4 regions of the Mycobacterium toneyamaense genome follow, and region 3 is predicted to be linked to each of the others. Evidence: predicted binding sites of a transcription regulator. Region 3 holds the regulator's gene; each other region holds the start of a gene.
What was found. The regulator LexA, encoded in region 3, represses DNA repair genes until DNA is damaged. The targets are predictions, from matches to a motif close to CGAACANNTGTTCG.
Positions count from the first base shown of each region.

Region 1 (7,928 bases), 780 kb from region 3:
CCCCGGCGATGGTGCCGACGATGCGATGACCGGCACGCGAAAGGATCTCGCCGCGCGTCGAGACGCCCGTGAACACCAGGAAGGCCGTCAGCACCGCCCAATATCCGCGATCGGGCGAGATCAGATTGCCCAGAACCGTTGCGGCACTGGTCGCCACCGCGACCTGAATCGCGGCCTTGGTGCTGGGATTGAGCCCCTGAGGCGTGTCGTGGTCGTCGTCGCCGTCGGTCTCGGCGGCGGCGATATCGTCGTCGCTGATGCCGCGGGCGTTGGTGGTGATGTGGTGAATTGCCAAGTGCGCCTGCATCGCCCGGTACGCCGTGACGGTCGCGACGCCCGCCGAGGTCGAAAGGTCAGCCTTGTCCGCCGCTGCGGCACCCATCCGCCGGGCCTGCCGCAACTGTTCGTCGGTGGGGTTGTTGTCCAGGCAGATCCGCAGCGCCGCGACCGCATCAACCAGGCCGTCGGGCCACGGCTCGTCCTGGTCCAGCCACCACAGGAACGACGCCGCCTGCTCCAGCATGATCTGCGCCTCGAAAACCCGCAGCGCCAGGTCCTTACTGGTGACGCTCAGTGATTTGGCGGCCTCGTGCCGATCGAGCCAGTCGTCGATGAGCAGCGCCGTCTCACCGAGTTGGTCGAGTTGGTGCCGGGCGACCTCAACACTCACCTCGCCGCGCCGGGTGGCGACATCCAGTGTCGAAAGCGACGCGGCACGCAGTGCCGACAGGAGGCGACGTGCCTCGACACGTGGCCGTTCGGGAAACAGCAGCACGTGCACCAACAGTGACGACACGATGCCCACCGCAACGGCCACTGCCAACACCGGAATCTGATGCACCGGGGTCCGCAGGAACATGACGAAGAAGTACGAGATGAAGGCGACCATCCCGAGCGCGTTTCCGCGCGGGCCGTACCGCCGCACCCACACCGCGGCGAAGAGAACAGCGATGAAGCCGACGTCGACGATCTTCCCGTGGGGCACCAGGAATGCGGCCAAGGCCATGGCGCCGATCGCCGGGAAGAACAGCAGCAGCGTCGTGATGTTGCGGCTGCGCTGGTCTCGGTCCTTCACGGCGGCCGAGGCCTGCATCGCCACCACCGCGCCCAGCATCGCGACCGTCACCGGCTGGCCGGCCGCACGGGTGAACACCAGCATCGCGCCGATCGCCAGCAGCAGCGAGAAGGTGGTCGCCGCCGCGCTGCGCAACCGGATGCGTCCGGGGTCGGCAGCGCCGAGGACACTCGCTCTCCGCACCACCGCCGCTACCTGCACAGGCCAATTCTGCGGCATCAGCCTGTGTGGCATGTCCAGCTCGGTGGACGTCGCGGTTCTGGCTTCGCAGCGTTGCCAACGGGCGTAAGTTACCGTCGTGGCGCGTCGCAAAGGTGGGCTGACCAGCAGGTTGATCAGCGCTGCCATCGCATCGCGGCTAAGTCGCGATGAAGAAGTCGGCGGGATGACGCTGCCGAACGTGCGGCTGTGGCTCGGCGGCGAACGCAATCAGCCACTTGGCGATTCGGTGGTTCTGCAAGTGCGCTCGGCCGGCCTGCCCTGCGATGTCATCGCCACCGGCGAGATCGACGTCCCGCGCCGGATGCGCCAGCCGCGGACACTGCATCTGCGGCCCGCCATGCTGAACCTGCCGCCCTTGCGCAAAGCCACGCTTGCTGTCGAGATTCCTCCCGTCGCGCAGCGCAAGGCCGCTCGCGCACTGAAACGAGGCGAACCCGTCATCGCCGTGATCGAAGTCGAAGCGACGGATAGTCGGGGCAGTTCGGCACGGGTGACGCGGCGGGTGTCGTTGAGTCCACCGTCCCAGCGGCTTTGAGTAGGGCGGGCGGGGCTCGAACCCGCGACCAAGGGATTATGAGTCCCCGGCTCTAACCAACTGAGCTACCGCCCCATCGCGAAGATCGCGGCCACCATGTTCGCATGGCGCCACGGGCGGGCACCCCATGGGCTGCCATCGGCGTTGCGGTCTAAGAGATGCCACGCCGGCAGAGCGCTTCCGCCAGCCGCTCCGTCGACTCTTCCATCTGCGCGCGGCCGATGACCGGCAGGTGCTCCAGCATGTCGGTGTGTCGGAATGCCGACCAGTCGTATGTCTCAGTGACAAGTGTCCGCTCCGGTCCGATCGGCGTGAGCCGCCATATCCAGGTGTGACCCGCAGGTTCCTGGCCGGGTTCGGCGGGGGCCCATCCGACAGCACGGTCGGGCTCGTAACAGATGACGTGGTTCTCGACGCGGTTGCCCGCACGCATGTTCATCACGAACACCGCACCCAATTCGCTGAAGGGGCGATGGTCGGCCGCACTGAGGATCATGCCGCTCGCATCGAGCACAACATGGTTGTCCGGCGTGGTCAGAAACGCGAACACGAGATCTGCACTCGCGTCCACGACACGCGATACCTGTATGCGGCTGTGTTGGATAGCCATCACTGATCTCCTCTGCGAATTCACCGCCTATCTATCGAGACTGCGCACCGCGCCGTTTGTCATCGTGGCTCTGTGTAAACGGGCATCTGATCGGCCCTGAGCGGATGCGTCTCTTTGACCGCACTGCCACCAGGCATCATGTGGAGCGTGACCGACTCTCATCCGTTCGACCAAGCCCTGGAACTACAGCCCGTCGATGACACGCGCATGCGTGGGCAGACGCACCCGGACTGGGCGAACATGGTCGGCCCCTTCGGCGGCATCACTGCGGCGACGCTGCTGCATGCAGTCGAGCTGCGGCCCGACCGCATCGGTGAACCGCTGGCACTCACGGTCAACTTCGCGGCACCCATCGCCGACGGCGAGTTCGATATCGCACTGAAGCCCGCCCGCACCAACCGGACGAACCAGCACTGGATCGCCGAACTCAGCCAGGACGGCGACATCAAGACCACGGCCACCATGGTTTTCGGCATCCGCCGCGACACCTGGTCGGACGACGAGTCACGCATGCCGAGTGCGCCCGGGCCCGAGGGACTCGAAGTCAGCGGCCCTCCCCTGCCATGGGTCAGCCAGTACGACATGCGTTTCGTCGAAAACCCTTTCCCGGCAGAGGATGCCGAGCCCAGTGAGTCCTCGCGGACGACGCTGTGGGTGCGGGACGCCAACCAGCGCGGCCTCGACTTCGCCGCCCTGGCCGCGATGTCCGACATCTTCTATCCCCGGGTTTTCCTGCGGCGCGGCGGATTCTTCCCGGCCGGCACCATCTCACTCACCACGTACTTCCACGCCAATGGGCAGGAGCTCGAAAGCATCGGCGGGGACTACGTATTGGGCAGTGCGCACGCAAATCGCTTCTCGGACGGATACTTCGACCAGAGTGCGCATGCGTGGGCCCGCGACGGCGCGCTGCTCGCCAGCACCCACCAGGTCGTCTACTTCAAGGGCTGACGTCCTCACCGGCGAGCGACTCGTTGCGACGCACGTGGCACTGCCGTCGCGGCATCGGATGCCGTGGCGCGGTGCCGAGTTAGCTTGCGGGCCTGTCTGTTTCACCGTCATCATCGCCGCTCTCGGGTGGGTAGAGCGTGGGATGCCAGTAGTGGTTGGTTCGGGGTTGGCCGACGTCCAGTAGTGGTGGTGGGGTCCAGTGGGCGCGGCCGTTGGCCATGGTGGTGGTCCAGCCGCCGGTGTCGGCGAGGCGGTTGTCGCGGCCGCAGGCCAGGGCAAGGTTGGTGATGTCGGTGGGGCCATCATCGCGCCAGTCGGTGTCGACGTGATGGGCCTGGCAGCGGGAGGCGGGGGCGGTGCAGTTGGGTTTGGTGCAGCCCAGGTCGCGGGCGAACAGGGCAAAGCGTTGGGCGACGGTGGCGGTGCGACGCGCTCGGCCCAGGTACAGCGGTTGTTCGGTGTGGTCGTCAAAGACGACGAGGTAGTGGTCGGCGCCGCGGGCAGCCATGCGGATGAGATCGCGGATCGGTAACCGGCTGCCGGTGAGGGTCAGTGCGTGGCCGGTGCCGCGCTCCAATTCGGCGACAGTGCAGGTGGCCGCGATGGCCACAGGTAGGCCGTTGTGGTCGCCGAGGTCGGTGCCGAGGGCGATGCGGCCCATGGCGGCCAGGGCGTCGTGGTTGCGTTGGTCGGTGCTGCGGGTGTCGTGGTCGATCTGGGCCTGGGTGGGGGTGCCCGATTGGCAGGGTGTGGGGTCGGCGGGGTTGCACATGCCGGGGGCGCCGAGTTTGTCGTGGACTGCTTCGAGGGTGGCGCGTGCTTCGGGGTCGAGCCAGCCGTCCACTTTGGACATGCCGTCGGGTTGTTGTTTGCCGATGCGGAAGCTGCGTTTGCGGGCGCGTTCGGCGTCATCGGGCAGCGGCCCGTCCTGATCGAGCAGGTACAGCAGCGCCTCGGCGGCGGCGCGCAGTTCTTCGGGGGTCTGGTGCCGCGCCCCGGCAACGAGGGACTGTTCGAACTGCCCACGGGTGGCGGGGTCGATCCAGCCGGGGAGTTTGTTGATGAACTGGCCGATCACTTTCACGTGCTCGGTGTTGAGCGCGCCTTCGGCCTGGGCGGCGGCGACGAACTCCCACAGCGGCGGCAACGGTTCGCCGGTCAGCCCGGTGCGGGGCGCCAAATACTGGGCGTCGCGGACCTGGCGGTTGGCTTCGGTGGTGTCCAGGCGCAGCCGGATACGCAGCACCTCGGCCCAGTTTTTCGCGCCAAGTTCTCGGGCCGTGACCTGAGACTGCGCCGCAACCAAGATCCGGTGATCCACCGCCTCGGCCGCACACCTCAACCTCTCGCGGCGCGACTTCAACGCCAACAACGTCGCCACATCCAGACCGCTGTAATCCAGGGACGCGAGCCGCGCGTGCGCCGCTTCGTAGGCGGCGTACGCCTCCTCGACAACAGCCGGATCGGTCAACCCCATACATCGAACATTAGTTCGAACCACCGACAAGAAGCCGCCGCGAATGTGACGCTAGTTACCCACTGTGACCAGCGCAAACAAAGTGACCAAAGTTTTTCAGAGAGCTCCCGAAGAACGCCTAGGAGAACACCGGCTGCCCGTCGGCTCCGAGCAGATAGCGCTCGGTGCCCTCGCTGACCCGCGGCGCGTCCCCACCCAACGCGACGGCAATCTTGTTGATGCCGTTGCGCATCACGTCGAGGGTGATCTCGGTGGCCTCCGCGTCGGAGAAGTGCGCCCGTACGCCCGCGGCAACGTCGGCCGGTATCCGCGACGGCGTCCACACCAGGGCGTCGACGTAGCGCAGCGCGGCTTTCTGCCTCTCGTCGAGCAGCGTCGACGACTCGTACAGCTCGATCTCCGAGTACAGCGACTCATTGCCGCCGGCATCCAATGCTGTGCCCTCGCGCAGCGACTTGCACAGCCGGCAGTTGTGCGCGGCCGCGCCGCGCAGTCGCACCACCTCGGTCATCACCGGATCGAGTTCGCGACGCGCCCCTACCGAACTTGCGAAGCGGTTCAACAGCAGGTCCACCGGGTCAGTGTCGTGGTCCCAGCCGTCGGGATCGGCGATCGGCGGCAGCCCGAGCGCCGCAAATCCGGCCCGCACTCGCGGCACGAAGTCCGCGACGTACATCAACGCCACGATGCGAAAACTGTTGGCGCCCAGCGCTGCAGTGAGCTCTCCGCGCTGAGCCACAGAAATCACCGACACGTCGGTGCTGAACTGCTCGGCGAACTCAGCCACCAGCGGCTCGGCGTCGGACACGGGCCCGAACACTGCTTCATAGGGCAATGGCGCGAGGCCCAGGGTCTCGGCACACGTCTGCCGCATCGCCGCGTTGAGCCGCCGATCGGCGGGTGGCGACAGTGCGATCAGGGACGTCAGTAGCTCCTCCACACCCCGGATTATTGCCGCGATGAGACCATCGACGCATGAGTTCGACCGTCTCGGCCGCATTCGCCTCCGACAACGCTGCTGGTGCTCACCCACGGGTGTTGGAGGCGATCGTCGCCGCCAACCAGGGCCCGGTGAGCTCGTACGGCACCGACCCGGGCACCGAACGCGCAGCGCAGGCCCTCAGAGCGGCCTTCGGGGCCCCCGATGCCGAGGTCCTGTTCGCGCTGACCGGCACCGCGGCCAACATCATCGCGCTGGCTTCGGCAGTGCGGCCCTGGCAGGAAATTCTGTGCAGCGATATCGCGCACTCGTTGCTCGACGAAGCCGGTGGGCCGGTACGAATCGCGGCGGCACAACTGACACCACTACCGAGCGATGACGGCCTGATCTCACCGAAGGAGCTCGATCGACACATTGCGCGCCGCGGCGAGGTGCACCACTCGCAGCCGCGCATCGTCACCATCACCCAGTCGACCGAGAACGGCCGCGTCTGGTCGCCCGCCGCGCTGACGGAGTTCATCGACTACGCCCACCAGCACGACCTGCTGGTCCACGTGGACGGCTCGCGGGTCGCCAATGCCATTGCCGCCCTTGGTATCAGTCCACAGGAAGCCATCGGTGACGCCGACATCGTCACGGTTGGCGGCACCAAGAACGGCATGCTGTTCGGCGACGCGGTACTGATCCGCCGGCCCGCACATTTCGAGGGAATTCGCTTCGTACAGAAGCAGATCGGCCACCTCGCCAGCAAGCACCGCTTCATCTCGGCTCAGTTCGAGGCCATGCTGCACGACGATCTCTGGTTGCAGACGGCAGCCCACGCCAACCGCATGGCGGCGACATTGAGCGCCGGATTCGCGGAGGCAGGGCTGCAGCTGGCGGCGCCGACCGAGGCCAACGAGGTGTTCGTCATCCTCGACGCCGCGACCACAGCGCGTGTCCGGGAGCGGTTCGCGATCCATGCTCCCGACCCGCTGAGACCGATCGTGCGCTTCGTCTGCTCCTGGGCCACCACCAACGACGACGTCGCCGGGGCGCTGAAAGTTATTGCGCCTGACTGACCGACGACATGTGGAAGTCCGGAATCCGCAGTGACGGCATCTGGGCCCGGGTGGCCCAGTCGCCCCATTCGCGCGGCAGCGTGGTTTCGCTGACGCCGGCCTCGGTCGCGCGCCGCAGCAGGTCCAGCGGACTCTCGTTGAACCGGAAGTTGTTGACCGCGGCCGTCACTTCCCCGTCCTCGATGAGGTAGACGCCGTCACGCGTCAGGCCGGTCAGCAGCAGCACCGTCGGATCGACCTCACGCATGTACCACAGCGTGGTCAGCAGCAGGCCGCGTTCGGTGCCGGCGATCATGTCCGACAGACTCACCGTGCCGCCCGTCATCAGCAGATTGTCGGCCGGCACGGCCACGGGCGCGTCGAATTCGGCTGCGGCAGAACGCGGATACGCCAACGCGTTCACGACACCGTCGCGAATCCAGTCGACGCGACCGATGTCCAAGCCGTTGTCGAACACCGACACCCGCTCCGACGAACTCGACGTCGCCACGAACGGCAGGCAATCCAGCCCGGGCGCAAAGGGATCCGAGTACAGCGTCAGCCCGAGGTCGGTGAGCTTCTCCCCCACCCGGGTGCCGCCCGGCGCCGACAGCGCGGTTCGGCCTTCCTGCGCGCCACGACCGTCCATGCTCCAGCCGAGGTAGATCATCATGTCCGCGACGGTCGACGGCGGCATCAGCGTCTCGTACCGACCGGCGGGCAACTCGACGGTCCGCGAGGCCCAGCCGAGACGCAGGCACAGATCGTCGAGCATGGAATCGACTGGCACGTCGACGAAGTCGGCGGTACTGACGCCCGCCCACGCGCTGGCACCATCGCGTTTGGCGTTGATCTCCACCGAGCCCGTCGGTTGGGTGAACCGCCGCCGGATGCCACCGGACGTCGCCAGGTACGTGGTGTCGAGTTCGTGCCGCGCGAACCCGTACAGCGCGTCGCTGCGGTGGAAGCCGTCGACCAGACGCGTGGCCACGTTCCCGAACACCGAGGCACCGGTCAACGGCGACGGTGCGTCCCAGTCGTCGGAGGTCTCCACGCCGGCCAGCGGCGGCGCGCTGTC
Region 1 covers NZ_AP040333.1:1,895,589-1,903,516, reverse strand. The annotation lists gene ACZ5IQ_RS09200 (FUSC family protein) at 1-1,294, opposite strand, end outside; gene ACZ5IQ_RS09195 (hypothetical protein) at 1,461-1,832, shown strand; tRNA gene ACZ5IQ_RS09190 (tRNA-Ile) at 1,834-1,907, opposite strand; gene ACZ5IQ_RS09185 (SRPBCC family protein) at 1,984-2,466, opposite strand; gene ACZ5IQ_RS09180 (acyl-CoA thioesterase) at 2,590-3,393, shown strand; gene ACZ5IQ_RS09175 (HNH endonuclease signature motif containing protein) at 3,473-4,870, opposite strand; gene ACZ5IQ_RS09170 (carboxymuconolactone decarboxylase family protein) at 4,989-5,831, opposite strand; gene ACZ5IQ_RS09165 (threonine aldolase family protein) at 5,846-6,871, shown strand; gene ACZ5IQ_RS09160 (metallopeptidase TldD-related protein) at 6,855-7,928, opposite strand, start outside.
Region 1: ACZ5IQ_RS09175 (HNH endonuclease signature motif containing protein) is a predicted target of LexA. The motif match lies at 4,875-4,888, and genes of this name have one in related genera.

Region 2 (7,928 bases), 1.5 Mb from region 3:
GTAGCCCTTGCGGTCCAGCCGGTAGCCGCCGGCGACGATCTCGACGCCGTCGTTCCTGCCTTCATCGATGAAGCCCAACACCCGGTTGAGCTGTTTGGCACTGATCAGCGGGCCGCTCATCACGCCTTCTTCCTCCGGACCGCCGTACTTCATGAAGTTGGCGACGTTCGCGATGCCCTCGACCACCTGGTCGTAGACGCCGCGCTGCACGAAAATCCTTGAGCCGCAGACGCATCCCTGCCCGGAGTGGATGAAGATGCCCATGGCCGCGCCGAAGATGGCCTTGTCCAGCTCGGCGTCGTCGAAGATCAGCACCGGCGACTTGCCACCGAGCTCCAGCATGACCTTCTTCAGGTTGCCCGCCGAGGCCTTGACGATCTCCTTGCCGACTTCCGTCGAACCCGTGAAGGCCACCTTTTCGACGTCGGGATGCGCGGTGATGGCGGCGCCCGCGGTGTGGCCGTAGCCGGTGATCAGGTTGACAACACCCTCGGGCACGCCGGCCTCGTGAATCAGGCGATCGAGCAGCAACGCCGAAAGCGGAGTCTCCTCAGCGGGTTTCACCAGGCTGCTGCAGCCCGCGGCCAGCGCCGGGGCGATCTTGGCGCAGGCGTTGAAGATGGGGCCGTTCCACGGGAAGATCAGGCCGACGACACCGTACGGCTCACGCAGCGTGTAACCGTGCTGATCGACGTAGGCGTCCGAGGCGATACCGCTGGTGCGGATGTCGTAGGCGGTGCCGTTGATCTTGGAACACCAGCCGGCGTAGTAGCGGAAGAACTCGGCGCACGTCGGCACGACGAGCTCGGACTGCATCTTCATCATGCCGGTGTTGGCCGAGTCGATGGCCGCGAACTCAGCGGTGTGCTCGTCGATCAGGTCGGCGATGCGCCACAGGATCTTGGCGCGTTCCCGGCCGGGCAGCCCAGACCACACGCCGGCCTCGAAGGATGACTTGGCGCGGGCGACGGCCTCATCGACGAACTCGGGTCCGCAATCGGTGAACTCGCCGATCTGCTCTTCGCTCACCGGATCGATGATCGGGATGAGCTCACCCGTACCCGGGCGCTTCTGGATGTCCTCCAAGACCGACTGCAGCGTCATCGCGTGCCTCTCATCGTCAGCGAGTGCGCGCCCGGGGTGGGCACGCAACAAATGCTGTGCAGTTGCTTAGCATTGCCGCGATCAGGTCGTCAAGAGTGGCTCACGTCGGCAGGTTGTCTGGAAAGATCGCAGCTGTGTCTGCCGGCCACGACTACACCTCCCCTGACCTGGCACGCAGCGCCCTGGTGCTGATCGACGTGCAGAACGATTTCGTCTCGGGCCCGTCGCAAGTCGACGGCACCGCCGAACGGGTGCCCGCGATGGCCCGGCTGCTCGCGGCGTTCCGCGCGGCGCACCGGCCGATCGTGCACATCGTGCGTCTGTACGTCCCCGGCGGCAGCGATGCCGACCCCCCACGCCGGGCCGCCATCGAGTCCGGGAAGCAGATCGCCGCCCCGCACACCGACGGAGCCGCGGTACCCGGGGAACTGCTGGCACATCCCCTCGACTACGACTCGCTACTCGCGGGCGGCGTCCAGCACGTGGCGGCGGGCGAGGTCGTCATGTTCAAACCACGGTGGTCGGCGTTCTACCGCACGGCGCTGGAAGAGCATCTGCGCGACCTCGGCGTCAACACTGTCGTGGTGGCCGGCTGCAACCTGCCCAACTGTCCGCGCGCCACCCTGTTCGACGCCTCCGAGCGCGACTTCCGCGCCGCGCTGGTCACCGACGCCACCTCGCAGGCGACGCCCGAGCGGCTCGCCGACCTGGCGCTCATCGGCGTCGAGACGCTGACCACCGCCGACGTCGAGCAGGTCTTCCAGGCCGCTGAAACCTCACAGGAACACCAGTGAAGAATTCACGGGGTGAGACCGCACAGTAAGACGCGCCCCTGACCGCCCTCGCGATCACCGCGGTGCTACTGGCCGGCATCGCCGCGGGAGTGATCAACGCCGTGGTCGGCTCCGGCAGCCTGATCACCTTCCCTGTACTGATGGCCGTCGGTTACCCACCGCTGGTCGCCAACATGTCGAACTCCGTGGGACTGGTGCCCGGCAACTTCACCGGCGCTTACGGCTACCGGCACGAGCTCGGCGGCCAGGGCCCGCGCATCCTCCGGCTCGGCGTGGTCTCACTGGCCGGAGCGATAGTCGGTGCGGTGTTGCTGCTCAAACTGCCGCCCGGCGCATTCACCGCGGTCGTACCGTGGTTGATCCTGCTGGCCGGCGCACTGGTCCTGGTGCAGCCCGTGTTGCGCCGCGCGCTCGATGCGCGACGCAGCGCGCCGCGGTCCACTGACCATGCCGCGCCGCTGTACGCGGGCGTGTTCGGGTGTGCGGTGTACGGCGGCTATTTCGGTGCGGCGCAAGGCATCATCATGATGGCCCTGTTCGGATTGTTCGTGTCAGAAGATCTGCAGCGCCTCAACGGTGTGAAGAACATCTCTGTGGGACTGGTCAATTCGGTCGCGGCCATCATCTTCATCGTCGTCGGCCAGGTGGCGTGGCTACCGGCGCTGCTGCTGGCCGTCGGTTCGACCATCGGCGGCTACATCGGGGCGAAGATCGGACGCCGCCTGCCCCCCAACGCCTTACGCGCCTGCATCGTCGTGGTCAGTGTCATCGCGTTCACCGTCATGATGCTCCGGTAGCCGTCATATCACGTACGACAGCACGAAGGCGCCGACCGAGAGTCCAAGCATGCCAAGGCAATTGAGCCAGAATTCCTGCTTGAGAAAATTCGCGCGGTAGTGCGCATAGGCCGCGCACAGGAAGTAGACGATCACGCCGGCGTTGGCCGCCACCCCGATGCCGGGATACTTCAGGCCGGCCAGCAGTCCCGCCACGGCGAGCAGCTTGACGACGATCAGCACCCACCACCAATCCTCCGGAAGACGCACTCCCTCAAGACATCCGCGGATGAATTGCGGCGGGCGGATCGACATCAAGGCATCACCGAAGAGCGCCGCCGCCAAGATCGCGGTGGGCCACCAGTAGTGCGGAATTCCGGTCACTGCTCATCTCCTTGTACTGAATCGTGGATGACGCAACGGACGACGTCGCGCAGCTGGTCTGGCACCGACGCGCCACCCGAGGCGTGGTTGCCACCGGTCATGACGATGCCGAGGTAGGCGAAGTAGACGACCCGGGCCGCGCGCTCCGCAGCAGCATCGGGCAGGCCGGCGCACGCCAGCACATTCCGCAGTTCGGCGACGAGTGCGACGGCGAGGTCGCGGAAGATCGCCGACTCATGGGTGCCGCGGACGATGATCGACGAGTACTGCCGAGACAACGCAGGATCCTCGGCGAAGTACCGGAGAAACGGTGCGAGCAATCCGATCACGGCGTCGACCGCGCCCTCGGGGGTCAACGAATCCTGCGTTCCCCCGCCACTTTGACGGTCACGGTGCACGGCGCCGATCCACTCGTCGAACACCTCGATGAGCAACCCGTCCTTATCGCCGACCCCCATCACCGTGCCAGTGCTGACACCGGCATCGGTGGCGATCTGCCGGACGGTCGTCGCGGCGAAACCCTGTTGCCGGAAGAGCCGTTCGGCCGACGAGAGCACTTTCGCGCGAGTCTCATCGCGCGCCGCCGCTCTGGATTGAACGTGTTCAGTGAACATGTTCAAATGATGCAGTGCGGACATCTGATCGTCAAGTCGACCTCAGGCGACAGGCCCTGGCATACGACCTCGACGAGGTGGATCATCTGGCCCGGCAAACTATTTGACCTCATTGGTCACTTTCGGCACAGGCGTCCCAAACCGCGGTTTCTTGTCGGACCTTCGAACTAGTGTTCGATGCATGGGAATGACCGATCCAGCCGCCGTCGAGGAGGCCTACGCCGCCTACGAGGCTGCGCAGGCCCGGCTCGCAGCCCTGGACTACACCGGCCTGGATGTGCGGACATTGTTGGAGGTGCAGTCCCGCCGCGAAACCCTTAAGTGTGCGGCCGAGGCCGTCGATCACCAGATCCTGGCCGCCGCCCAAACCCAAGCCACCGCCAAAGAGATCGGGGCCAAGGATTGGCCCGAAGTCCTGCATGTGCGGTTGCGGATCAGCCGCGAAGAAGCCCGCCGCCGGGTCCGCGACACGGACAATTTGGGCCCGCGCTCGGCCATCACCGGGGAGCCACTTGGTCCGGTGTGGGAACTGGTCGCCGCCGCCCTGGCTGACGGTGCGATCAATGCCGAGCACATCGCGGTGATCACCTGGTTCTTCGGCAAGCTGCCGCTGTGGGCGGCCGACCCGATCACCCTCGCCCAGTGTGAGGCGGATCTGGTGGCCGATGCGAGGGCCAAAACCCCCGAAGACCTCCGCAAATTCGCGGCGGACTTGTTGTATCGGCTCGATCAGGACGGGCCCGAACCCGACGACAACGAGCCCGACCCGAAACGCTCGTTCGTGATGGGTAAGCAGCGGCCCGACGGACGCACCGACGTCACCGCCCAACTCGACCCCGAAGGGCGGGCCTACTGGGAAGTGTTGTTCGACAAGTACGCCGCCCCCGGCATGTGCGACCCCGCCGATCCGCAGCCCTGCTACTCCGGCACACCCACTCAAGAGCAGATCGACGCGGATACCCGCACCCTCGCTCAGCGCCAGTACGACGCGTTCACGTTCGTGGGCCGGATGATGCTGGCCTCCGGGACGTCGGGTGTGCACAACGGGTTCCCCGTCGCGGTGGTCGGCACCTGCACCGTCACCGACCTGGAGAAGCGTGCCGGGGTGGCGCTCACGCACACCGGGACCAAGCTCCCGATCAGGGATTTGATCCGGATGGCGGCCCAGGGCTCGGACAACTACCTCGCCATCTTCGACGAGCACACCGGCCAACCCCTGTATCTCGGCCGGGCAGCCCGCACCGCCAGCACCGCCCAACGCCTCGCACTGTTCGGGCGCGACCACGGCTGCACCCGCCCCAACTGCACCGCCCCCGCCTCCCGCAGCCAGGCCCATCACCTCACCAACTGGCGCGATGACGGCCTGACCAACGTCGACACCATGACCCTGGCCTGCGGCCGCGACAACCGCCTCGTCGACACCGGCGGCTGGACCACCACCATGGGCCCCGACGGCCGCACCCACTGGACCCCACCACCACTGCTCGATGTCGGCCAACCCAGGACGAACCAGTATCACCACCCGACGCTCTACCCACCCAAGGGCGGAGATGGTGACGACGGTGAAAGCGACAGTCCCACAAGCTGACCCGGCACCCAACGACGCCGGAAGCCCACGCCGACCAACCACGGCGGCAGTACCGCACGCGCCGCGGACGCTGCCTGCACAGACGGATGCCGGCAAGCCTTGGCCCGCAACAGATACGGAACGCGATCGCCGAATTCGTCACCGCCGAAACGCAATAACGGACTTTTGGTATGTCACGATTTGAACGCGCCGAGCTCAGCTAACGCGCGGACGAGATGCCGATGTGTCAGCATGGACCGGTGAGGCCAAGCAAAAGCAAAAGCCGAATCAGAAGTCTGGTCGCAATCCTGGTGCTACCACCAGGATTGATGTCCGCAGCGCTCCCACTGGCAGCACATGCAGCCGACTGCCCCGACGCCCAGGTCGTCTTCGCCCGTGGTACCGACGAAGCGCCGGGACCTGGCGGGGTCGGGACGGCGTTCATCAATTCACTGCGTACCGCCATCAGCCCGAAAACCCTTGACGTATATGCGGTCGACTATCCCGCGACAACCGACTTCCCCACCGCCGTCGACGGAATCCGCGATGCCCGTAGGCAAATCGTGACGACCGCGGCAGCCTGTCCGCGGACCAAGATGGTGCTCGGCGGGTTCTCGCAGGGCGCCGCGGTTGCCGGCTTCGTCACCGCGGGCACCATTCCTGACGGAATCTCCGCCGCTGAGGTGCCGGCTCCCATGCCACCGGACGTGGCGGATCATGTTGCAGCAGTTGCCTTGTTCGGCAAGCCCTCCCCACGGTTCATGCGTGCCATCGGCTCCCCCTCGGTCACCGTCGGCCCGGTTTACCAGCCCAAGACCATCGATCTGTGCGCACCCAACGACCTCGTGTGCGACGCGCACGGGTCGAGCTTCGATGCCCACAACAGTTACGAGGACAGCGGATTGGTCACACAGGGTGTCAACTTCGCGGTGAGTCAACTGCAGGCCGGGTGGGCGGCCGACGCACTGGCGGGACCCGCGCCATGGTCATCGACGACGGTGCAGGCCGCCGATCAGGCCGGCCGCGGTCCCGCGCCTGCCGGGACTCGGCCGACCACCGCGGCGCCGGCCCACATGCCGGCAAGCGCGCCGTGGCTCCCAGGCCCGGAGCAGACCGCACAGGACACAGCGCCACCACAGTAGCGGTCAGCGGAACCGCACGCCCCGGCGCCGCACCCACCAGTCGGCAAACAGCGTCCCGGCGAGCCACACCACAACCGCGATACCTAGGTGCACAGCACTTTTCGTGTCGCGGCCGAGGACGGGCCCGAAGACGTGGGCGACGGCGTTCGGTAGCGACCGCCACAGTTCACGGTGTTCGACGCCGCCGACCGGGTCGGCGACGAAATACAAGGCGTACGGCAACGCCAGCGACGACAACCACAGTGCGATACGGCGCCGGTCACGACGCTGGCCCCACCGCTGCACCAGCGGAACTTCGGCAACCGGCAGCAATACCGACACCGCGTTGCCCACGCCCAGCCAGGACACGATCGGCACCGCGACATTCGGGATCGTCACGCCGAGCCGGGCCGGGGTTTCCAGCCAGACGGTGAGCACTGCTGCGGCCGCAAGCGTGGGAAGTCCGACAAGAATCAGCAGCGCCAGGTTCTTCTGCAGCAATATCCGCCAGGGCGCCGTAGCTGCGTCCAGACTCCGCTGGACCCGATCATGGTCGGCGCCAAGCACATTGGTCGTCGTGGTGTCGGCGAGGACGAAGGACGAGAAGTAGGTGCCGACGAGGATCACCCAGTCTTGATGATGCCGTCCCCCGGAGGTCAATGGCTCCACGGCGAGCCACAGCAGCGCGAGCACGACGTTGGCCGCCACGCCCAGCAGCCAGCTGCGCGGTGGGGTGAAGGCCCACCGCACTTCCGACCACACTGCCGGCAACATCGTCCATCTCCACCGTCAACGCCCCGTCCGCCGCGGAGCCCGTGCGACGATACCGGCAACAAACGTTGCGGTTCCTGTGAGCGCGGTGCCGCCGACACAGATCCGAATGGGGGCGCATGGCCGAACCGCACGGCACCGATCCCAGTGCCCAGATTCAGCCGATCGTCGACCTGCTGGCCCGATCGCTGAATCGCGCGGTGCTACTGGACGACACGGCGATGACGCCGATGACCTTCAGCCGCCAGCTCGGGACCGTCGACGACGTGCGGATGCACAGCCTCCTCGAGCGCACGACGAAACCCGAAGTCATTGCCGAACTTCGAGCCTTCGGAATCGACGACGCCGACCCGGGCGTCGCGATCCCACCGCTCCCCCAGTACGGCATGGTTGCGCGTTACTGCCCTGACAAATGCCGTCAGGGCAGCGCGAAGGAGACGACGTGAGTGGGACACCGGCCCTCAAGAAGGCCCTGAGTCAGCGCCAGCTGTCAATGATCGCGATCGGCGGCCGGCCGCCGCCATTCTCACGTCATCGGTCATCGGGTTCCTGGGTGTCATCGCCTCGGCCTTCTCCCCCGATTTCATCTTCAAGTTCCTGCTGGACTCCAGCGGTGCGGTCATCCTCTTCGTCTACCTACTGATCGCGATTTCCCAGATCGTGCTGCGGTACCGCAATGGTGGCGACAAGCTCAAAGTCAAAATGTGGCTGTTCCCGGTGCTGTCCATCATCACGGCGTTGGCGATGACCGCGATCCTGGTGCAGATGTTCGTTCAGGGCGGTGACAACAGAAGGGC
Region 2 covers NZ_AP040333.1:4,192,382-4,200,309, forward strand. The annotation lists gene ACZ5IQ_RS20180 (aldehyde dehydrogenase family protein) at 1-1,104, opposite strand, end outside; gene ACZ5IQ_RS20185 (cysteine hydrolase family protein) at 1,239-1,898, shown strand; gene ACZ5IQ_RS20190 (sulfite exporter TauE/SafE family protein) at 1,961-2,695, shown strand; gene ACZ5IQ_RS20195 (DoxX family protein) at 2,699-3,049, opposite strand; gene ACZ5IQ_RS20200 (TetR/AcrR family transcriptional regulator) at 3,055-3,672, opposite strand; gene ACZ5IQ_RS20205 (HNH endonuclease signature motif containing protein) at 3,854-5,260, shown strand; gene ACZ5IQ_RS20210 (cutinase family protein) at 5,569-6,381, shown strand; gene ACZ5IQ_RS20215 (hypothetical protein) at 6,385-7,134, opposite strand; gene ACZ5IQ_RS20220 (hypothetical protein) at 7,251-7,577, shown strand; partial or broken gene ACZ5IQ_RS20225 (amino acid permease) at 7,606-7,928, shown strand, end outside.
Region 2: ACZ5IQ_RS20205 (HNH endonuclease signature motif containing protein) is a predicted target of LexA. The motif match lies at 3,690-3,703, and genes of this name have one in related genera.

Region 3 (7,928 bases):
ACCGGATGATTCAGCACGGCCACGAAGCCCTCGGCTTCACCGTGCATGTGCCGCACTACCTAGCGCAGACCGCGTATCCGCCCGCCGCCGAGGCGCTGCTGGGTGAGGTCTCCCGGATCGCGTCGCTGCAGATTCCGCTGCACGCGCTGTCGGAGGCGGGCGCCGAGGTGTACGCCAAGATCAGCGAGCAGGTGGAGGCCAGCGCCGAAGTCGCTCAAGTGGTCAGTGCACTGGAACAACAGTACGATTCGTTCGTCGCTGCTCAGGAAAATCGGTCGTTGCTGGCACGTGACGAGGAACTACCCAGCGGCGACGAACTCGGCGCACAGTTCGAGCAGTTCCTCGCCGAACAGTCCGGTGACGGATTCTCCGATCCCCAAGCCGGCGACGACGGCACTGTCGGCGACTGACCACGCGGTCGGCTTGGCCGACACCATGGGAAGGAGCTGGGACGATGTCCGATGGAAAGCCCAACCTGCACTCGGTGCGCGACGTGACGCCGCGGCTGGAGTACCGCACCATCCATGGTTACCGCCGCGCGTACCGGGTGGCGGGCTCGGGGCCGGCGATCCTGCTGATCCACGGCATCGGCGACAACTCCACCACGTGGGAAACCGTTCAGACGCGCCTCGCCCAGCGGTTCACCGTCATCGCCCCTGACCTGCTGGGCCACGGCCAGTCCGACAAGCCGCGCGCCGACTACTCGGTGGCGGCGTACGCCAACGGCATGCGGGACCTGCTCAGCGTGCTCGACATCGAACGCGTGACGGTCATCGGCCATTCACTGGGCGGCGGCGTGGCCATGCAGTTCGCCTATCAGTTCCCGCAATTGGTCGATCGCCTCGTGCTGGTGGGTGCCGGCGGTGTCACCCGCGACGTGAACATCGCACTGCGACTCGCGGCGCTGCCGCTGGGCACCGAAGCGCTGGCACTGTTGCGAATCCCGTTGGTACTGCCCGCCCTTCAGCTCGCCGGGCGTCTCGGCGGAGCGCTGCTCGGGTCGACCGGCCTGGGCCACGACCTGCCGAACATGCTGCGCATCCTCAACGACCTGCCCGAACCCAAGGCCTCATCCGCCTTCGCCCGGACCCTGCGCGCAGTGGTCGACTGGCGCGGCCAGGTGGTCACGATGCTGGACCGATGTTATTTGACCGAAGCCATTCCGGTGCAATTGGTTTGGGGCACCCAGGATGCCGTCATCCCGGCCGCCCACGGAGAACTCGCCCACGCCGCGATGCCGGGCTCCCGGCTCGAGTTCTTCGACAACTCAGGACATTTCCCATTTCACGACGACCCCGATCGGTTCGTGAAACTCATCGAGGAATTCATCGACACGACGGCGCCGTCGGTCTACGACCGTGATGCGCTGCGCGGACTCCTGCAGACCGGTGTCACCGCGAAGTCCATCGACGCCCCGCAAGATACGAAGTATGCGGTTCTCGACGCCATGGAGACCGACGAGCGCAGCGCGACCTAGCTGCCGTCAGCCCGACGACGTCACACCGCGGTGCGCCCGCAGCGCCTCGATTTCGCGTTCGAAGTCCTCCGCGGACGAGAATGAGCGGTACACCGACGCGAACCGCAGATAGGCGACCTCATCGAGGTCACGCAGAGGACCGAGGATCGCCAACCCGACCTCATGGCTCGGCACTTCGGGAGATCCGGTGGCCCGCACCGCATCTTCGACCTTCTGCGCCAACTGGTTCAGGGCATCGTCGTCGACCTGCCGCCCCTGGCAGGCGCGCCGTACGCCCTTGATCACCTTGTCCCGGCTGAACGGTTCGGTGACGCCGCTGCGTTTGACCACCGCGACGACTGCGGTCTCCACCGTGGTGAACCGGCGACCGCACTCCGGGCATGACCGGCGACGCCGAATCGCCTGCCCTTCGTCAGCTTCTCGTGAATCGACTACACGCGAGTTCGGATGCCGGCAGAACGGACAGTGCATCACCGCTCCTTCGCCGCACCGACAATCGACCGTTTCGAACGGTCTCGAGCCTACCCGTGCCGCTCTGACGCGGCCGGGCGCCGTGCCGATCGACGCGCGCACGGACTGTCCTCAGCCGACCGGCGCGATCAGCGTCTGCCCGGCGTTCAGGGCCACCGACGGGAGCTTGTTCAGCTCCTTGATGCGGTCGACGACGGCACTGACCGGCGCGTCGGGCGCCACCCGCCGCGCGACCTGCTGGATCGACTCCCCCGTCTGCACCCGGACCACCGCGAGCTGCGCGGGCACGGAGGCCGTCGAAGAAGTCGGCTGGACCGCTTCGCCGAACTGCGCCACCAGACCCAGCCACACCGTGATCCCGGCCGCGACCAGGGCCAGCATCACCGTGGTCAACGGGGTGATCGGATTGCGGCGGTGCGAGGCACGCGACGTCAGCACGCCCGTACCCCGGTGCCGGAAGGCCGCGCCCGAGGGACGCGCGCCGGCCGGCCGCAGCCGGGCCTGGCGGTGCCGGTTGACATCTGAACGCCGAGGCACGGTGCGGACGACGACGTCGGTCGGGTATTCGCGGGTGATGACGGTCATGTCGGTTCCTCTCAGGAGTTCGTACATAGGTTCGATCGCTCTTGTGTTCGACTATATCGCCCAAATGTTCGAAGGGTAGAACATGTGATCGAACTGTTGCGAACGATACGACCACCCACCGACAAGTTCCGTACCCCGACTCCGCCACCCCTTTCACGACGTCACCACCGGATCACGCCCGCGACACGCCGAGCCGCCCGATCTCGAACACATGTTTGATGAATCGGGTGCGCTGGGCTAGATTCGTCTCCATGAGCGACAGCACCGATACCCCGGACACCCAGGCAGGCGGACGGTCCAGCAGCCTCACCGAGCGCCAGCGGACCATCCTCGATGTCATCCGCACCTCGGTCACCACGCGCGGTTATCCGCCCAGCATCCGGGAGATCGGTGACGCCGTCGGTCTCACCTCGACATCGTCGGTGGCCCACCAGCTGCGCACATTGGAGAAGAAGGGCTACCTGCGCCGTGACCCGAACCGCCCGCGCGCGGTGGACGTGCGCGGCGCGGACGATTCGACCGGAGCCACCATCACCACCGATGTCGCCGGTTCGGACGCGCTGCCCGAGCCGACCTTCGTCCCGGTGCTCGGCCGGATCGCGGCCGGTGGCCCGATCCTGGCCGAAGAGGCCGTCGAAGACGTCTTCCCGCTCCCCCGCGAACTCGTGGGCGAGGGCTCGTTGTTCCTGCTGAAGGTCGTCGGCGAGTCGATGATCGACGCCGCGATCTGCGACGGCGACTGGGTCGTCGTGCGGCAGCAGAACGTGGCCGACAACGGCGACATCGTCGCGGCGATGATCGACGGCGAGGCCACGGTGAAGACCTTCAAGCGCACGAAGGGCCAGGTGTGGCTGATGCCGCACAACCCGGCGTTCGATCCGATCCCGGGCAACGACGCGGTCGTACTCGGCAAGGTCGTGACCGTCATCCGCAAGATCTGACGCCGGCCAGACCTACAGATGAGCCCCGCTGCAGTCGCTCGCAGCGGGGCTCAGTCGTGACTCCGGTCAGCCGCGGATGAACCCGTTGGTGACCGCGAATTCCTCACTGGCAAACCAGATTTGGACAGGCGCCTCGGCATATCCGGGAGACCCCGGCACCCAGTACAAACCCGACTCCGTATTGGCCTTGATGTCATAGCCCTCGGGCGGCTCGGCACCGGTGGCCACGCGGAACGACATCTGCGCGGTCTCGGGTTCCTCGGCCCCCAGCGCATGGTGTCTGCCGCTGGCGGGACCGGCCACCACCGTCTCCTCCGGCGGTGTCGCGACCGCAGGCGGCTCGTGCACAGGAGGCTCGTCCACGGGCGTCTCGGTGGCCGGTTCCGCTGCCGGTGTCTCAGCCGCCTCGACCTCGGGGGCCTGTTCTTGCGGCTCGGGCGCGCACTCGTCACCGGCCTGGGCGTCGGCGTCGCGGCCGTCGGCCGGCGCTGCCCAGACGCGGTCGCCGGGGTCCCGGGGCCGTAGGCCCGCGAAGCCCGCCAACCCGGCCGCGGTGAGGCCTGCCGCCGCACCGCCGCGACGCAGGGCGTCGGGCAGTTGCACCGATGTCGTCGGCTCGTCGGCGGATTCGTCGGCGTCCGGCTCCGGCTCCGGCTCGGTGGGCTCGGCCGCGTCCACCGGCTGGGCCTCGGCTTCGGCCTGCGCCTCGGGCACCTCCTCGGACCGCTCACCCTCGGCCGTCTCGGCCGGCGTTTCAGTGGGCTGTTCGGCCGTGAAATCCGGGTACACCGTCGGCGCGGTGTCGATGACATCAGGGTTGCTCTGGAACGCGGGGCCGCCGTGCGGGTTGTCGAACTGCTGGTCCTCGGCCGCGTACTCGTCGCCGTACTCGCTGTCGGCGCCGCCATCGGCATACTGCGGGTCGCCGTACTCGCCGTCGCCGAACTCGTGGTCGTCGTAGTCGTACGCGTCCTGGTCGTCGATGGCGTCCTGACCGGCATTCCGCCGGCGCCGCAGCAGTGCCGCGATCACGATGCCGACCACCACCAGCAACAGCGGGATGATCGCCAGCAGCCACCACCAGTGGAACTGGTACCACTTGCCGGACTCATCGGCCTGCGAGGTCACGCCACCCGGCAGATCGACACTGGGCACCTGGAGGCCGCTCAGTTGCGACGCCAGTTCTGCCGGCTCGGTGCTGAACGCACGGCTGGACTTGTTCCACGAGATCGAACCGCCCGTGAACTTCTGGCTGACGACGTCGCCGCTGACGGTCTGATCGGCGGTCGGCGCGCCGAGCTTGCCGGTCGCGCCACCGAGCTTGTCCCACGCCGCGTTCATCGCGCCGCGGACGACGAACGCGCCGTGCTCGGGCGTCCAGAAGATCGCCGGGTTGTCGGCGGCGGCGAACGTGGCGATGCGGCTCGTGGGCGAGATGCCGCCGTCGGTCTCGTTGCTCGCCGGGAATCCGAGATCGCCCTGCGGGCCGCCGGCCGCGCGGTATTTGGCCAGTACGTCGCCGGTGATCGCGTGCGCACCGGTCGCCGGTGAATAGAAGATGGTGCCGCCGGCGAAGTTCTGTGCCACGCCGTCGCCGACCTTGTACTGGGCACCCTGCTCGTCTCCGAGGGTGCCCTGCGGCCCGCCGGCTGCCCGTCGTGCGGCGGCGATGGCCGTCGTCGCGTCGCCCGGCACGTCGAGGCCGGTCAGCTGGCCGGCCAGGTCGGCCGGCGTGGTGGTGAACGCCTTGGTCTTGGCGTTCCAGCTCACCTCACCGCCGGTGAAGGGCTGGGTGACGACGTCGCCCTTCCAGGACTCGTCGGCAGTGGGTACGCCGAGGGTGCCGGCCGACCCGCCGAGCTTGTCCCAGGCGGCGTTGATGGCGCCGCGCACCACCCAGGCGCCGTTGTCGGGCGTCCAGAAGATGACCGGCTTGTCAGCGGCACTGAAGGTGCTGTTGCGGCTGTCAGTGGCCTTGCCCGCGCCCTCGTCGATGGTCGGGAAGCCGAGATCGCTGTCCGCGGCGCCGCCCAAGGCCTGGTACTTGTCGAGGATCGCGCCGTAAATGAGATGGGCGCCGGTGCCCTCGCTGAAATAGATCTTGCCGCCCGCGAAGTTCTGCGCAAAGCCCGCGCCGACCTGGTAGACGTCACCGTCCTTGGCACCCAGCTCACCCGTGTCACCGCCCGCGGCATCCCACGTGTGGGATATCGCCGCGTCGGCGTCGCTTTCCGGTGTCGCGTATGCCGTCGGAGCCATGAGCAATGCCACCGCGACAGAAAGGGCCCCGACACCAGCCCATCCGCCACGGGTTCGCAGCCCGGTCATCGAATTCCTCCCGCGGTCGGCAAAACTCCGGATACAAAATTCCGTCAGACAAACTCTCTTGATTGAGAGATTCTGTCAACTTTGCTTCAGTTCATGCCCATCGTGCGGGATATCGGGCGGTGACGCACCAGTGTGTCGCGCTTCGATATGCGAATAAATTCGCGCGGCAATTTGTTAAACGCCCAATCCGCGGCCGATGATCTCCTTCATGATCTCGGTGGTCCCGCCGTAGATGGTCTGGATGCGCGAGTCCAGGAATGCCCGCGCAATGGGATATTCGCGCATATAGCCGTAGCCGCCGTGCAGCTGCAGACACCGGTCGACCAGGCGAACCTGCGCCTCTGTGGAATACCATTTGGCCATCGCCGCCTGGTCGATTGTCAGCTTTCGATCGAGATGCAGGCGAATGAACTCATCGACCATGATTCGCACCGCCGTGGCCTCTGTCGCCAGTTCCGCCAACACGAATCGGCTGTTCTGGAAGCTGCCGATCGGCTTGCCGAACGCTTTACGCTCCTTGGCGTATTGCAATGTCGATTCCAGCACGGCCTCCATCGCCGCGGCAGCCATCACGGCGATGGAAATACGCTCCTGCGGCAGGTTCTGCATCAGATAGACGAACCCCATGCCCTCGACGCCCAGCAGGTTCTCGGCCGGGACTTTGACGTCGGTGAACGACAATTCCGCGGTGTCCTGCGCGTCGAGGCCGATCTTGTCGAGGTGACGGCCGCGCTCGAAACCCGCCATGCCGCGCTCGACCACCAGCAGGCTGAAGCCCTGCGCGCCCTTGTCCGGGTCGGTCTGAGCGACGACGATCACCAGGTCGGCGTGAATACCGTTGGTGATGAACGTCTTCGAGCCGTTGAGCACGTAGTGGTCGCCGTCTTTGACCGCACGGGTCTTGATGCCCTGCAAGTCACTACCGGTGCCCGGTTCGGTCATCGCGATGGCACAGATCAGTTCGCCGCTGCAGAAACCGGGCAGCCAGCGCTGCTTCTGCTCGTCGTTGGTCAGCTCGAGCAGGTACGGCGCGATGACGTCGTTCTGCAGCGTGAAGCCCAGACCGCTGTGTCGTCCCGCCGCGGTCTCCTCGCTGACGATGACGTTGTAGCGGAAGTCCGGGTTTCCGCCGCCGCCGTACTCCTCCGGCACGGCCATGCCGAGAAAACCCTGTTTACCCGCCTCGCGCCAGACCTCGCGGTCGACGATCTTGGCCTTCTCCCACTCCTCGCGGTAGGGCTCGGCATGGCGGTCGAGGAACGCGCGGTACGACTCCCGGAACAGCTCGTGCTCGGGTTCGAACAACGTGCGGTCGTACTTGATGACACCCATGTGAGACCTCCGGTACTGGATAAGTTTGCAACAACTTATCCCAACCGGGCGGTTGGTTGTGAGCGGGCCCACACCCGGCGCGTCGCCGGGTGGCGACTACCTCGCCTGGCTGCGGCCGGACTGCGAACGGCCCGGCTGCCCCTGCGAACGACCACCCTGGGTACGCCCGGGCGCCTGCAGCCCACCGCTCGAACGCCGGCGGCGGCGCTGCGCCTGCCCGGCGGTCGCCGTCTTGGCCGGACGGTTGCCGCCCCGGGGCGCGGGCGCCTCCTTGGGGGCCGGCGCGCGGTACGGCGCGATCTCTCCGACCAGCGCCTGCACCGACGCCGAATCGGCGACGACTTCCTGCGGCCGGGCCGTGATGCCGGCCTTGCGCAGCAGCTGCTGGGCATCCTTGCGCTGCTCCGGGAGCACCACGGTCACGACGTCGCCGGCGCTTCCGGCACGGGCCGTACGTCCCGAGCGGTGCAGGTACGCCTTGTGCTCGGCGGGCGGGTCCACGTGGACCACGAGCTCGACCTCGTCGACGTGCACACCGCGCGCGGCGATGTCGGTGGCGACGAGGACGCGCGCCTCTCCCGAGCTGAAAGCGGCGAGGTTGCGGTCCCGCGCGGGCTGGGACAGGTTGCCGTGCAGGTCGACCGACGGCACACCGGATTCGGTGAGCTGCCGGGCCAGCTTGCGAGCCTGGTGCTTGGTGCGCATGAACAGGATGCGCCGGCCGGTGCCGGACGCCAGCCGCTGCACCAGGTCGCGCTTCTCGGCGACACCGGCGACGTGGAACACGTGGTGCG
Region 3 covers NZ_AP040333.1:2,676,853-2,684,780, reverse strand. The annotation lists gene ACZ5IQ_RS12960 (proteasome assembly chaperone family protein) at 1-410, shown strand, start outside; gene ACZ5IQ_RS12955 (alpha/beta fold hydrolase) at 455-1,477, shown strand; gene nrdR (transcriptional regulator NrdR) at 1,484-1,948, opposite strand; gene ACZ5IQ_RS12945 (LysM peptidoglycan-binding domain-containing protein) at 2,060-2,533, opposite strand; gene lexA (transcriptional repressor LexA) at 2,785-3,474, shown strand; gene ACZ5IQ_RS12935 (LGFP repeat-containing protein) at 3,541-5,802, opposite strand; gene ACZ5IQ_RS12930 (acyl-CoA dehydrogenase family protein) at 5,977-7,134, opposite strand; gene ACZ5IQ_RS12925 (DEAD/DEAH box helicase) at 7,231-7,928, opposite strand, start outside.

Region 4 (7,928 bases), 1.7 Mb from region 3:
CGGGACCCGGTGGCATCGTGTACGCGATCGCGGCGCCGGCCGTCGCCCCGGCGCCCGAGCTCGTCGGCGACTGCCAGAGCTGGACGTTGAGCACCAACCGGGCGCGCGCCGCCGTCGACCTCACCGACGCGCCCCAGGTCGCCGACGCCCGCACGCTGGGCCTGACGGCCCACATCACCACGAGCGTCGAAAACGGCGCGCAAACCCATTCACAGGCAACGACACTGATCGCCTACGTGGACGCACTGGCGGTTTCGATCACCCTGGTGACCGACCCGGGTGCCGTCGCGCCGCCGCTGCCCGCGCAGCTCCCGGCGACATTGTTGGACGCGGCGGTGCGGTCGGTGCGGGGCATCCCGGCCGCCGACGGGATCGCCCGGTAGATTCGCCACAATGCGCAGAACGGTGCTCGCGGTGGCCTCCGCCGGTCTGGTGGCGGCGTGCACGTCCCATTCCCAGGTGGTGGCCGCCGACCCTGACATCACCAAAATCCTTGATCTGAAGGGCACTTTCGGGCCGGACTACCAGGTCAAGACCGTCGCGCCGACGGGCATCGACCCACGCGCGTTCGCGCCGCAGACACTGCCGCCGGGCCTGAAGTTCGAGCCGCCGGACTGCGCGAAGTTCGCCTCCGGCATGGCCGTCTCCCCAGGTGCCAAGGGCAACATGACCGCCGTCACCGCGGAAGGGCAGGGCAACCGGTTCGTCATCCTGGCAGTGGAGACGTCCGAACCGATCGCGCCGGCCGATCCGGGCGACGGCTGCAAGAAGGTCGCCTTCTCCGGCGCCGGGGTGCGGGGCCTCGTCGAAGAGGTGCCCGCCCCGCCCATCGACGGCGTGAAGACGCTGGGCACCCACCGCATTCTCGAGACGGTGGCGGCCGGCAAGCCGGCTGCCGGTCAGCTCTACAACTACGTCGGCGGTTTCGGCAGATTCCTGGTGATCGTCACCGCCAACTCGCTCGTCGAGCCGGACAAGCCCGTCGTCCCGGTGAACACGCAGAAGGCCACGGAGCTGCTGACCAAGTCGGTCACCGCGGTGCGGGGCCAGTAGTCACCGCACGTTGCGCGGCCGGAACTGGATGCTGATCCGCGGCCCCGTGGGACGGGCGGTCTTGGGCACCGCGTGCTCCCAGGTGCGCTGGCACGACCCGCCCATGACGAGCAGGTCGCCGTGCCCCTGCGGCAGCCGGACGCTGGTGCGTCTGCCGTCTGCGCCCGTGGTGCGGGGACGCAGCGCGAAAACCCTTGTCGCGCCGAGGCTCAGCACCGCGACCATGGTGTCCTCGGTGCTGCTGCGCCCGATGGTGTCGCCGTGCCAGGCGACGCTGTCGTTGCCGTCCCGATAGAGGCATAGGCCCACGGTGGTGAACGGCTCGCCGAGCTCGTGGGCGTAGGCGTCGTTGAGCCGCACCCGCAGTCGGGCCAGCCCGGGATGCGGCGCCCGGTCCTGCGCCAGGTCGTGGAAGCTGACGAGCCGCGGCACGTCGAGCACCCTGTCGTACATCTGGCGCTGCTCGGCACGCCAGGGGATGGCGGTCAGCAGCTCGTCGAAAAGCGTGTCGGCGCCCGTCAGCCAGCCGGCGCGGACGTCGACCCAGGCGCCGTCACCGAGCCAGCGCCGTTCGGCATGGTCGAACAGCGAACCCTGAACCGCCAAGGACACCCCGCAATCTTATCGCACAGGCGTTCGATGTGTCGGAACCGTTCCGTTGACTCCGCGGTGGCGGCGTTCGCCACTCGCGCTCTTGCGCCCCAGACGCAGGGTCAACGCCAGGACGGGAGCACGATCTCCAGGTTCCAGGTGGCCGGCGAGATCGGCAGACCGGTCAGGATCGGGTACATCCAGGCGAAGTTGGTGATCACCAGCGCCACGTAGAAGCACACGACCAGCAGCCCGAGTGTTCGTCGTTCCGGTTCCGTCGATCTCGGATACAAGATGTCGCCGAGGATCAGCGTGATCAGGATGATCAGGAACGGCGCCATCGGCGTTGCGTAGAAGAAGTACATCTGCCGGTCGATGTCGGCGAACCACGGCAGGTAACCCGCGGCGTAGCCGGTCAGCGCGGCGGCATACCGCCAGTCGCGTTTGACGAACGTCCGCCACACCGCCCAGGCCAGCACCGGCACCGCGATGAACCACATCGCCGGCGTGCCGGCCAGCATGACGGCCTTGACGCACGACTGTGCGCCGCAGCCCGGCACGTTGTTGTTGTCGATGGCGTAGAGGACCGGCCGCAGCGACATCGGCCACGTCCACGGCTTGGATTCCCAGGGGTGGTGGTTGCCCGCGGCATTGGTCAGCCCGGAATGGAAGCGGTAGACGTCGTGCGTGTAGTACCAGAGCGAGCGCAGCGTCGCGAACGGTCCGTCGCCGATGTTCCGGCCCTCCATGTGCCGGTCGATCGCGGTCTCCGACGCGAACCACGGCGCGTACGACGCCAGGTACACCCCGACTGGGACCAGCGTCAACGCCCACATCCCGGGCGCGACGTCGCGGCGCAGCGTCCCCAGCCAGGGCCGCTGTACGCGGTAGGCGCGCCTGGCCGCGACGTCGAATGCGACGGTCAGCAGGCCGAAGAACACCATGTAGTAGAGGCCCGACCACTTGACCGCCAGCGCGAGCCCCAGCAGCACGCCGGCGCCGAATCGCCACCACCGCACGCCGAGCCGCGGGCCCCACACCGTCTCGTTGATCCGGCCTTCGGTCATCGCGACGTGCATCCGGGCGCGTACCTGGTCGCGGTCCACGATGAGGGCGCCGAACGCCGCCACGATGAACACCGCCTGATAGACGTCGAGCAGCGCGGTGCGGGCCGAGACGAAGCTGACGCCGTCGGCGATGATCAGCAGCCCGGCGATGCCGCCCAGCAGCGTCGAGCGCGTCATGCGCCGCACGATCCGCGCCACCAGCAGCACCAGGATGACGCCGCACACCGCGCCGGAGAACCGCCAGCCGACGCCGTTGTATCCGAAGATCCACTCGCCGATGGCCATCAGCTGTTTGGCGACCGGCGGGTGCACCACCAGGCCGTAGCCGGGGTTGTCCTCGACGCCGTTGTTGTGCAGCACCTGCCAGGCCTGCGGCGCGTAGTGCTTCTCATCGAAGATCGGGGTGCCCGCGTCGGTCGGCGAGCCCAGGTTCAGGAACCGGGTGATGACGGCCAGCGCGGTGATCACCGCGGTCATGGTCCAGCCACGCAGCCGGTCGGTCGGGCCGAAATCGGCGGCAGGCGTCAGTGGCGCCGGACTGATCACGGGGACCTCGCGCTCGGCGTCGGAGGCGTCGAGGGCGGGGGCGGTCACGTCAGCGAGCTTAGGCTGTCCCGTGTGACATCAGCACTTGGTCCGCTCGCTGGCGCTGGTCGGCTGCTGCTCGCGGCGACTCCATTGGGCCAGCCCGGTGACGCCTCGGCCCGCCTCATCGAGGCGCTCGGCACCGCCGATGTGATCGCCGCCGAGGACACCCGGCGGGTGCGCGCGCTGGCCGCGTCGCTGGATGTCCGGCCCGCCGGGCGCGTCGTGAGTTTCTTCGATCAGAACGAGGCATCCCGGGTCGCGGGGCTTGTCGAATCGATTGCCGCCGGGGAGACCGTGCTGGTGGTCAGCGATGCCGGCATGCCGCTGATCAGCGATCCGGGGTACCGGCTGGTGGCGGCGTGCGCCGAGGCCGGGCTGCCGGTGTCGTGTCTGCCGGGCCCGTCGGCGGTGACGACGGCGCTGGCGGTGTCCGGGCTGGCGTCGGACCGGTTCTGCTTCGAGGGTTTCGCGCCGCGCAAGGGCCGGGCGGCGTGGCTGGCCGGCTTCGCGAGCGAGCGCCGGACGTGTGTGTTCTTCGAGTCACCGCGCCGGCTGGCCGAGACCCTGACCGAGGCGGTGACCGTGCTGGGGCCGGACCGGCGCGCAGTGGTGTGCCGTGAGCTGACCAAGACCCACGAGGAAATTCGCCGGGGCAGCCTCGCGGAACTGGCCGAGTGGGCCGCCGACGGCGTGCTCGGCGAGATCACCGTGGTGCTGGCGGGGGCGACGCCGGTGGCGGACATCGACAGCTTGGTCGCGCTGGTTCAGGAACTGGTCGACGACGGCGCGCGCGTCAAAGATGCCTGCGCGCAAGTGATCGCCGAGAACCCCGGTGCGCCGTCCCGGCGCGAGCTCTACGACGCGGTCCTGAAGGCCCGTGAGACATAAAAGTGTTGAAAAAGGCTCTGCTGACGTTTTCTGTGGGTCGACTGTCCGGCCGGTGCGGGCCTGGGATGCGCCACGCGGGCGATCGCCTGCGATGCTTCGCAGGCGATCACGAAATTCGCCGCCAATCTCCGCGTGAACCGACCCGACTCGCTTAGATCGCACTAAAGCCTCGGATCCCAGTCACCAGGTGACTGGGATCCGAGGCCTAAGAGAGTCGGGTAGCTAGATCAGTGTCGATCGACCCAATTTTGCGCAGGGTACCGCCCGCTTGCAGCGGACTGCTCGCGAGACAGGGAGAGGCTGACGGTGGCGGCGGCTTTGTGGAGGCACTCTTCCCACTCGCGGTCCGGGTCGGAGTCGGCGGTGATGCCACCGCCCACCCCCAGGATCGCTCCGCCGTCGGGGTCGAATTCCACGGTGCGGATCGCGACGTTGAGTTCGGTGCCGGCCAGGGGTGACGCCAAACCGACCGCCCCGCAATAGATTCCGCGGTCGTACGGCTCCCAGTCGGCGAGGAGTTCGCGGGCTCGGCATTTCGGGGTGCCGGTCACCGACGCGGGCGGGAACGCGGCATCGAGCACGGCTGCCATCGGGGTGTCGACCGGAACCCGCGCGGCCACCGTCGACACGAGATGCCAGACGCCCGGCGCGGGCTCGACTGCCAGCAGCTGCGGCACCCGGACGGACCCGGTCGTCGCGACGCGGCTCAGATCATTGCGGACGAGGTCGACGATCATGATGTTCTCGGCCACATCTTTGACCGACGACGCCAGCTCCGACGGCGGACGATCAAGGGGGAGAGTGCCTTTGATGGGGCTGGAGGTGACGACCTCGCCGCGGCGGCTCAGGAACAGTTCCGGGGACAGCGACGCGACAGCGCCCCACTCGCCCGCGACGAACGCGGCCCGGGCGGGCGCGGTCCGCGTCACCGCGTCGACGAAGAAGTCGATGGGCGCGCCGGACAGCCGTCCGGTGAAGCGGGTACAGACGCAGGCCTGGTACACCTCGCCCGCGGCGATCGCGTCGAGGCAGGACAGCACGCCGGCGCGGTGGCCGGCGCGGTCCGGCGCCCGCCAGTCGATCGCGTACGGCGCGGGCGCCGCCGGCTCCAGGGCGGCCAGCCAGTCGGGAAGCGCTGCCCCGGAAAGGCTTTCGTACCACCAGTGCCCGGCGGCGTCCTGCCGCAGCACCGAGTCCGACCAGCCGCCGGCAGCCGCCGGGATCCGGTGACCACCGTCCGGGTACGACAGGTAGCCGAACCAGCCGCCACCGATCGCCTCACCGGAACCCGTTGGCGCGTCGAAGACTTCGGTGGCGGCCACCGGCTCGATGGCGACGCTCGGCGCGATGACGGCCGTCGCACCGAACCAGTCACCCAGAAGCGCGGCCGGCGGTGGCAGGCCGCGGCGGGCGGCGGCGTCGGCGACAGCCTTCAACACCCCGGGGGCGTCGCCCAGGTCGGCCAACCGCTCGACTCGCACGCCCCACAGCTTGTCAGACGGTCCGCCGGATCTCCCGCTCGACCAGCACCCCACCGAGCTTGTCGGGGTTGCGCACGGCGTAGAAGTGGCTGATCTTGCCGTCCTCGACCTCGATCAGGATGACGCCCTCGAGCTTCTCGCCGAGGTACAGCACCAGCGCCGGGGCGTTGTTGTACGTCGCCAGGTCGGCGCGCGCCTCGGGGAATTCCGACACACCACGCATGAGCCCCAGCAGCAGTCGCGCGACCTTGTCCGGGCCGAACACCGGCCTGCGGGCGGCGCTGACCTTGCCGTCGCTGTCCGCGGTCCACGTGACGTTCGGAGCCAGGAGCGTCATCAGGCCGTCCAGGTCACCGGTCGCCGCTGCCGTCAGAAACTGGGCTGTCACCTCTGCGGACTTCGCGGTGTCGGGCGTGAACCGCTTGCGCCGGGCCTGCACGTGTTCGCGCGCCCGGTGCGCCACCTGCCGGACCGCGGCGGCGGATTTGCCGACGGCGCCGGCGATTTCGTCGTAGTCGAAGCCGAAGACCTCACGCAGGACGAACACGGCCCGCTCGTCGGGGGTCAGCGTTTCGAGAACCACGAGCATCGCCATCGAAACCGATTCGGCGAGAACCACATCCGATGAGGCGTCGCGCTCGTCCAGCAGCAGCGGCTCGGGCAACCACGGGCCGACGTACTCTTCGCGGCGCCGCGCGCCGGCCCGCAAGGTGTTCAGCGCCTGCCGGGTGACCAACTGCGCCAGGTACGACTTGGTGTCCCGCACCGTGTCGAGGTCGACCTCGGCCCACCGCAGGTAGCTGTCCTGCAGGACGTCGTCGGATTCCGTTGCCGAGCCCAGGATTTCGTAGGCGATGGTGAAGAGGAGGGGCCGCAGGTGGGTGAACCGCTCGGCGTGTTCACCCCCTGCGGCACTGGCTGAGCCGGTCATGCGCTGACGGTCTCCGCCAGCTGTTCGGCGCGCTTGCCGCCCTTCATCACGAACACCGCGCTGGGCTTGCGGGCGGTCCGGCGGATGCCCCACAGCGTGCCCTTGCAGATGGCTTCCTTCAGCTTCGCGCCGACCCGACCACCGATGTAGTAGTTCGTGGCGGAGTCGTCCTTCCGGGCGATCTGGATGGTCGCTGTGTGCCGACCGAGGCTGACGCACGATCCGGCGAACACCGGGTCGAGTGGCTCGGGCTCGGTGCCGGCGATCCGGCTCAGCACGGTCCCCACGGCCGTCACCGTGAGGGGGCTCGACGCCTGGCAGCTCATGCGCAGCGGCTGACCCGACGGCGCGGCGGCGTCACCGGTGGCCACGATGCGCGGATCGTCGATGCTGGTGAGGGTTTCGTCGGTGAGCAGGCGGCCCAGTTCGTCGGTGCGCAGTCCGCTGGCGGCCGCAAGGTCCGGGGTGCCGAAGCCCGCGGTCCACACCGTCACGGCGCTGCTGATGAAGCGCCCGTCGGCGAGGGTCACCCGGTGCGCGCTGACGTCGCTGACGTCGCCCTCGATCACCGTCACGCCCAGCTTGGTGAGGGCCTTGGCCACCGAGCGGCGGGCCGGGGCGCTCATCGCCGGCGCTAGCTTATTGCCGACCAATACGACGTTGCGGCCGGCCTCGGCGAATTCGGAAGCCGCCTCGATGCCCGTCAGACCGGCGCCGATGACCACCACCGGCGCGGACAGCGGCACGTCCTGCAGTCGCGCTGCCAGCCGCTCGGCCTGCTCGAATTCGGCCAGGGGATAGGCGAATTCGGCGGCGCCCGGCACCGACGCCGGTACCGTCCCGGTGCTGCCGACCGCGTAGATCAGGTAGTCGTAGTCGAGCGTGTCGCCAGACGCCAGCTCGACGGTGCGGGCGGCGGCGTCGATGCGGGTCGCGGTGTCGACCACCAGGCGCACGTCGTCAGCGAGCAGCGTGTCGTAGCCGACGGTGGCGTTGTAGTTTCCCGCCGCGTGCTGGTGCAGACGGATGCGCTCGACGAACTTGGGCCGCGGGTTCACCAGGGTGACGGCCACGTCGTCGCGCATGAGGACGTGATTGGCCGCCAGCGCGCCGGCGTATCCGCCACCGATGACGACGACGCGGTTGGGCTTCTGGTTTCCGGTCATCACTGCATCTCCTTCGGGGTTGGTTATGCCCTCAAGACACCGGCGGCGCCGAAAACGTGACACTGTGTGACGCGGCTCACATTAAAGCGTCAGACGACTCCGAGGGCCGACATCGCGTCGGCGACCCGGATGAACCCGGCGATATTGGCGCCGGCCATGTAGT
Region 4 covers NZ_AP040333.1:936,048-943,975, forward strand. The annotation lists gene ACZ5IQ_RS04460 (DUF5642 family protein) at 1-383, shown strand, start outside; gene ACZ5IQ_RS04465 (DUF5642 family protein) at 394-1,053, shown strand; gene ACZ5IQ_RS04470 (alpha-ketoglutarate-dependent dioxygenase AlkB) at 1,054-1,665, opposite strand; gene ACZ5IQ_RS04475 (dolichyl-phosphate-mannose--protein mannosyltransferase) at 1,767-3,305, opposite strand; gene rsmI (16S rRNA (cytidine(1402)-2'-O)-methyltransferase) at 3,330-4,187, shown strand; gene ACZ5IQ_RS04485 (aminodeoxychorismate synthase component I) at 4,415-5,668, opposite strand; gene ACZ5IQ_RS04490 (RNA polymerase sigma-70 factor) at 5,682-6,599, opposite strand; gene ACZ5IQ_RS04495 (NAD(P)/FAD-dependent oxidoreductase) at 6,596-7,765, opposite strand; gene gdhA (NADP-specific glutamate dehydrogenase) at 7,855-7,928, opposite strand, start outside.
Region 4: ACZ5IQ_RS04470 (alpha-ketoglutarate-dependent dioxygenase AlkB) is a predicted target of LexA. The motif match lies at 1,679-1,692, and genes of this name have one in related genera.